Regions from separate parts of the Leptothrix cholodnii SP-6 genome, predicted to be linked through region 1. Evidence: predicted binding sites of a transcription regulator. Region 1 holds the regulator's gene; the other holds the start of a gene.
What was found. Region 1 encodes LexA, which represses DNA repair genes until DNA is damaged. Its sites were predicted from a motif close to ACTGTATNNNNATACAGT; they were not measured.

Region 1 (3,414 bases):
CCCTACTCGAACGCCACGCGCGGCAACATCGACGTCGCGCTGACGGTGGCCTGAGCACCACGCCGGCGCCGATCCGGCGCCGGTTCAGCGCTGGATCAGCAGGCGCAGCAGCAACTCGACGCGGGCCTGGGCGGGTGTCAGGCCACCGGCAGCCGGCAGTTCGTCGTGCCCGCCGGGCACGAGCACGCCGCCCCCCTGGCGCAGGGCCCTGAGCACGCTCACCCCGCACTGCTGCGCACGCATCAGCACGGCCATCAGGTCATGGTGGATGGTGCCGTTGCCGGTGCAGGCCACCACCAGCCCCTGCACCCCCGCTTCGAGCAACAGTTCGACCAGGCGCCCGTCGGAGCCCGCGTGGCTGTGCACGATCTGAACCTCGGGCCAGATTTCCGGCCCCAGCACCTGCACGCCCAACGGCGTCGCCTGTGGCCAGCCCCGCAGGATCCGCAATCGGCCTTCCTCGATGTAGGCCAGTGCGCCGGCGTCACCGGCCGAGAACGCATCCAGCCGATACGGATGGACCTTGCGAGCCTCGGCGCCGGACCACACGACGCCGCCCATCGCGAGCAGCACGCCATGTGCCTGAACGTGCATCGCCAGGCCGACGGCATCGCACAGATTCTGCGGACCATCGGCCTGCGACGAACTGGCCGGGCGCATGGCAGCCGTCAGCACCACCGGCTTGTGCGGTGCCAGCACCCGATGCAGCAGGTAGGCGGTTTCCTCGAGCGTGTCGGTGCCGTGCGTGACGACCACACCGCTGACGTCCGGCCGAGCGACGTGCGTGGCCACTCGCTCGGCGAGCCGACGCCACACCGCGTGGCTCATGTCCTTGCTGTCGACCTGCGCGACCTGCTCGGAATCGAGCATCAGGCCCTGCTCGACCCAGCGCCGCAGCCCCGGCACCGCATCGACCAGTTGCGCGACCCCCAACTGAGCGGCGGTGTAGCCGACGTTGTCCCCCGCGGAGGGGGCCCGTCCGGCAATGGTTCCTCCGGTTCCCAGCACGACCACCCGGCGGCCTGCCAGCGGTTGTTCTCTCGCAGTCGAATTCGCGTGAGGATCAAAAAAACCGGCAGCAGAACTTGTCATGTCAATCCGACTGGATAAAATTACAGTGACTGGATGGATCGTCAGATCCATCGATGATGAACACCGATCCCGACCCGTGCCGCTTGGTGCGCCCGCTCATCCAACCCAACGAGGCCTTGTGCAAGACAGCCCCAAGCTCACCGCTCGCCAGCAACAGATCCTCGATCTGATCCAGAGCACCATCGAGCGCACCGGCGCCCCGCCCACCCGTGCCGAGATCGCCACCGAGTTCGGCTTCCGATCGGCCAATGCGGCCGAGGAACACCTCCAAGCCCTTGCGCGCAAGGGTGTGATCGAGCTGCTGGGCGGCACCTCGCGCGGCATCCGGCTGAAGTCTGACACATTGCGATCCATCAACGAATCGCGCCTGCGCGGCATCGGCCAGCAGTTCAGCCTGCCGCTGTCGAACATGCCGCCGGCCCAGCTCACGTTGCCCCTGGTCGGTCGGGTTGCTGCCGGCAGCCCCATCCTGGCGCAGCAGCACATCGATCAGAGCTACACGTTCGAGGCCCACATGTTCTCGCGCAAGCCCGATTTCCTGCTCAAGGTGCGTGGCATGAGCATGCGCGATGCGGGCATCCTCGATGGTGACCTGATCGCCGTGCAGCGCGCCAGCGAAGCCAAGAACGGCCAGATCGTGGTGGCACGCCTGGGCGACGAGGTCACCGTCAAGCGCTGGCGCCGCAGCAAGAGCGGCATCGACCTGATCCCCGAGAACCCCGATTTCGACATCATCCATGTGCCTGCGGACAGCCCCGACTTCGCGCTAGAAGGCTTGGCCGTGGGTCTGATCCGCAACACGATGCTGATGTGACGGGGCGGTGCGAGCGAGTCACCCGAATGCTGGCGTGACTTGTCTCACGCGATGCCGAAACCAGATCTCCCGATGAGGCGTTCCACCGCGCGGTGAGATCAAGTCACGCGGGTTCGAGTCGATAGCTTGAACAGAGTCGACGCACATCTGTTGTCGCTGGAGCACACCATGCACCCACTTCTGGCCCGTTGGATCTCACGCCGTTCGGTTCTGCCGGTTCCTGTCGTGTCCGTGCCGGCGGTCATGCCGTTCACGATGGCATCGATGGCCCGCGTGCCGGCAACGAGCGCACGGCGTCTTCGCATGCGGATCGATCCGAGCGATCAGCAGCGCACGCTGATCAGCGGCCGCATGAGCGACGTCTGCGATGCGCTCGATGCGCTGGTCCTTCGCCAGCAGGCCTGACGTCCGGCGCCACGCCGCTCGTCCCGGGCATGTTGGGCGAAAATGCCCTGATGCCCTTGCAACGACTCAGTGCCCTGGAATCAATCCAGGCGATCGATACCTTCGACGCCATCATCGATGCCCGGTCCCCGGCTGAATATGCCGAAGACCATCTGCCGGGCGCCGTCAACTGGCCCGTGCTCGACAACGACGAGCGTGCCATCGTCGGCACGATCTACAAGCAAGTCTCCGCCTTCGAGGCCCGCAAGCGTGGCGCAGCCATGGTGGCGCGACGTGTGGCCGATCACCTCGACCGCTGGACCGCCGATCTGGAGCGCGGTTGGCGACCGCTGGTCTACTGCTGGCGCGGCGGCGATCGCTCCGGCACGCTGGCGTGGTTTCTCGACCGTGTCGGCTTCCGGACGACCCTGGTCGAGGGGGGCTACAAGGCCTACCGCGCCGTGGTGCGCGATCAGCTGCAGACCCTGCCGGCCCAGTTCGACTGGCAGGTGCTGTGCGGCAAGACCGGTTGCGGCAAGACCCGCCTGCTGCATGCGCTGAAGGACGCCGGCTCACAGGTGCTCGACCTGGAAGCGATCGCCTCGCACCGTGGCTCGGTGCTGGGCCTGCCGCCGGGTGTCGTGCAACCCAGCCAGAAGCGACTCGACACGCTGGTCTGGCAGGCGCTGCGCCAGTTCGACCGCACGCGTCCGGTGTTCGTCGAAGGTGAAAGCAAGAAACTGGGTCAGCGCTGGCTGCCCGAGCAGCTGATCGAGCGCATCCGCAGCCATGCGCGCTGCGTGCACGTCGAGATGCCCGACGCCGCGCGATTGAAGCTGCTGCTCGAGGACTACGCCTTCCTGAAGGACGACCCGGCCTTCTTCTGCAGGCAGCTCGACTCCCTGGTCGAGTTGCGCGGGCGCGAACAGGTCAAGCAATGGCAGGAAGCGACGCGCTCGGGTGGCACCGCGCAGGTGTTTGCCGAGTTGATGGCCCTGCACTACGACCCCGGCTACCTGCGCTCGATCGCGCATCAGTTCAAGGGCTGGGAGAACGCCCGGCGTCTTGAACTGGCAGACGGCAGCGAGGCCAGCCTGAAGGCGGCGGCGATGGCGTTGTTGCGA
Region 2 (3,414 bases), 1.7 Mb from region 1:
GCGATTCTGCCGAGCCGCTTCGCGCGCATCCGCCGGGGGCTGGCCGAAGCGGCGGCGCCACAGTTCGCGGGCCCGCTCCAGCTCGGTCGTGCGCAGCGCATCGAGTGCGTCGGTCATCTGGTCGGCCGGCGTGCCCTTGCTGAGCAGCTCCTGGCGGATGCGCGCGACGCCGAATCGTTCGGCGCGCCGGTGCACGACCGACGCCACGTAGCGGGCCTCGCTCAGGAAGCCGCGAGCCTGCAGGTCGTCGAGCACGGCCTCGATCTCAGCCGGATCGCCGGCATGCGGGGCCAGCTTGCGCGCCAGTTCGGCGCGCGAGTGTTCGCGCGCCGCCAAGTACTTGAGCGCCCGGCCCTTGAGCGAGAGTTGCGGCCGGTTGCTGGCCATCTGCATGCCGTGCCCGCCAGGCTGTCGACGTCGCCCGGATCAGGCCGCGGGTGCGGCTGCAGCAGCACCGTTCTGCGGTGGCAGCAGGCTGATGCCGAGCGATTCGCGGATCTTGTTCTCGATCTCGTGCGCCAGCGCCGGGTTCTCGCGCAGGAACTCGCGGCAGTTGTCCTTGCCCTGGCCGATCTTCTCGCCGTTGTAGGCGTACCAGGCGCCGGACTTGTCGACCACCTTGGCGACCACGCCCATGTCGATGATCTCGCCTTCGCGGCTGATGCCTTCACCGTAGAGGATGTCGAACTCGGCGGTCTTGAACGGTGGCGAGACCTTGTTCTTGACGACCTTGACCTTGGTCTCGCTGCCGATGACTTCTTCGCCCTTCTTGATGCTGCCGATGCGGCGGATGTCGAGTCGCACCGAGGCGTAGAACTTGAGTGCGTTGCCGCCGGTGGTGGTTTCGGGGCTGCCGAACATCACGCCGATCTTCATGCGGATCTGGTTGATGAAGATGACCATGCAGTTGGTCTTCTTGATGTTCGAGGTCAGCTTGCGCAGGGCCTGGCTCATCAGGCGAGCCTGCAGGCCGGGCAGCGAATCGCCCATCTCGCCTTCGAGTTCGGCCTTGGGCGTCAGGGCCGCGACCGAGTCGACCACGATCAGGTCGACCGAGCCCGAGCGCACCAGCGCGTCGACGATCTCGAGCGCCTGCTCGCCGGTGTCGGGCTGGCTGATCAGCAGGTCCTGCAGGTTGACGCCGAGCTTTTGCGCGTACTGGATGTCGAGCGCGTGTTCGGCGTCGATGAAGGCGCAGACGCCCGAGAGCTTCTGCATCTGGGCGATGACCTGCAGCGTCAGCGTGGTCTTGCCCGACGACTCGGGGCCGTAGATCTCGACCACCCGGCCGCGCGGCAGGCCGCCCACGCCGAGGGCGACGTCGAGGCCGAGCGAGCCGGTCGAGACCACCTGGATGTCCTCGATCACCTCGCCTTCGCCCAGGCGCATGATCGATCCCTTGCCGAACTGCTTTTCGATCTGGGCCAGTGCGACCTGCAAGGCCTTGGCTTTTTCGCCGCTCAGCGCCGACTTGGCGGTTGCTTCCATGGGTTTCTCCGGAGGTTTGCGCGCCATTATCTCAATTGCTGGATGTTTGTACAGTGTCCGCGGCGATTGCCGTTGCTGATTCTGCATGCTCTGCACCACGACAACACCGATGGAGGCGCCGCCTGCCATTCTTACAATGAGCCGATAGAAGAGGAGACAGACACATGCGCATCCTGATCGCCGAAGATGACCAGGTCCTGGCCGATGGTTTGCTGCGCAGCCTGCGCAGCGCCGGTTATGCGGTCGACCATGTCGGTTCCGGTTCGGAGGCCGACGCGGCGCTGGCCGCCCACGAGTTCGACATGCTGATCCTGGACCTGGGCCTGCCCAAGCTGCACGGCCTGGAGGTGCTCAAGAAACTGCGCGGGCGCGGCTCGTCGGTGCCGGTGCTGATCCTGACCGCCGCCGACAGCATCGAGCAGCGCGTCAAGGGCCTCGATTTCGGCGCCGACGACTACATGGCCAAGCCGTTCTCGCTGCAGGAGCTCGAGGCGCGCGTGCGTGCGCTGACGCGCCGCGGCCTCGGTTCGGCCAGCGCGATCATCCGCCACGGCCCGCTGAGCTTCGACGCCACCGGCCGGGTGGCCTACATCAACGACCTGATGATCGACCTGTCGGCGCGCGAGCTGAGCCTGCTCGAGGTGCTGCTGCAGCGCGCCGGCCGGCTGGTCAGCAAGGACCAGCTGGTCGAGCGTCTGTGCGAGTGGGGCGAAGAGGTCAGCAACAACGCGATCGAGGTCTACATCCACCGTCTGCGCAAGAAGATCGAACAGGGACCGATCCGCATCGCCACCGTGCGCGGCCTCGGCTATTGCCTTGAAAAGATCCCGGGCTGATCGCTGCCGCGCCAGCGGGCACGCCGCGTGAAGCGACCGACCTTGCCGGCGCTGCCGGCGATCGTGCGCCGCCGCGAGCAGCGTTCGCTGTTCGGCGAGATCCTCGACTGGATGCTCGCGCCGCTGCTGGTGATCTGGCCGATGAGCCTGGCGCTGACCTGGCTGGCCGCGCAGGGCATCGCCAACAAGCCGTACGACCGCGCGCTGCTCGAATCGGTGCGCACGCTGGCGCAGCGCATCGAGCCGGGCGAGCGCGGCATCCGTTTCGATCTGCCCAAGGAGACCGCCCGGCTGTTCCGGGCCGACGAGCTCGACAACGTCTACTACCAGGTGCTGGGCACACGTGGCGAGTTCGTCAGCGGCGACCGCGACCTGCCGGTGCCGCCCGACGGTGACGGCGGCGTGCTCGGCGAGCCGCGCATCCGCGACGACGAGGTGCAGGACGACAGCGTGCGGGTGGTCTACGTCTGGGTGGCGGTGCCGGGGTCGAGCCGGCCGGCGCTGGTGCAGGTCGGCGAGACGCTGACCAAGCGCTCGCGCCTGGCCACCGAGATCATCAAGGGCGTGATCCTGCCGCAGTTCGTGATCCTGCCGGTGGCGGTGCTGCTGGTGTGGTTTGCGCTCGCGCGCGGGCTGGCGCCGCTCAACGCGCTGCAGCGGCGCATCCGCGAGCGCCACAGCGACGACCTGTCGCCGATCGACGTGCACGACGTGCCCGAGGAGGTCTCGCCGCTGGTGCAGGCGTTCAACGACCTGCTCGAACGTCAGCAGGGCTCGATGAGCACGCAGAAGCGCTTCCTGGCCGATGCCGCGCACCAGCTCAAGACGCCGCTGGCGGGCCTGCGCATGCAGGCCGAACTGGCCGCCCGGGCGGTGGCCAGCGGCAACGGCGACGCGCGTGCGCTGCAGGCTTCGCTCGAACACATGGCCAACGCCTCGCAGCGTGCCGCACACATGGTCAACCAGCTGCTGTCGATGGCCCGTGCCGATGCCCAGGCCGGCATCGCCGCACGCGCGGTGCTCGACCTGCGCGTGCTGGCGATCGACGTCGTGCGCGACTTCGTGCCCAAGGCGCTCGACAAGGGCATCG

Region 2: a site for LexA is predicted at 1,526-1,543, ahead of recA (recombinase RecA). Genes of this name have one in related genera too.

The regions. Positions count from the first base shown of each region.
Region 1 is NC_010524.1:2,270,614-2,274,027, forward strand. It holds gene LCHO_RS10430 (organic hydroperoxide resistance protein) at 1-54, shown strand, start outside; gene LCHO_RS10435 (asparaginase) at 85-1,014, opposite strand; gene lexA (transcriptional repressor LexA) at 1,211-1,906, shown strand; gene LCHO_RS23375 (hypothetical protein) at 2,033-2,311, shown strand; gene mnmH (tRNA 2-selenouridine(34) synthase MnmH) at 2,362-3,414, shown strand, end outside.
Region 2 is NC_010524.1:537,713-541,126, forward strand. It holds gene recX (recombination regulator RecX) at 1-387, opposite strand, end outside; gene recA (recombinase RecA) at 427-1,488, opposite strand; gene LCHO_RS02515 (response regulator) at 1,653-2,324, shown strand; gene LCHO_RS02520 (sensor histidine kinase) at 2,436-3,414, shown strand, end outside.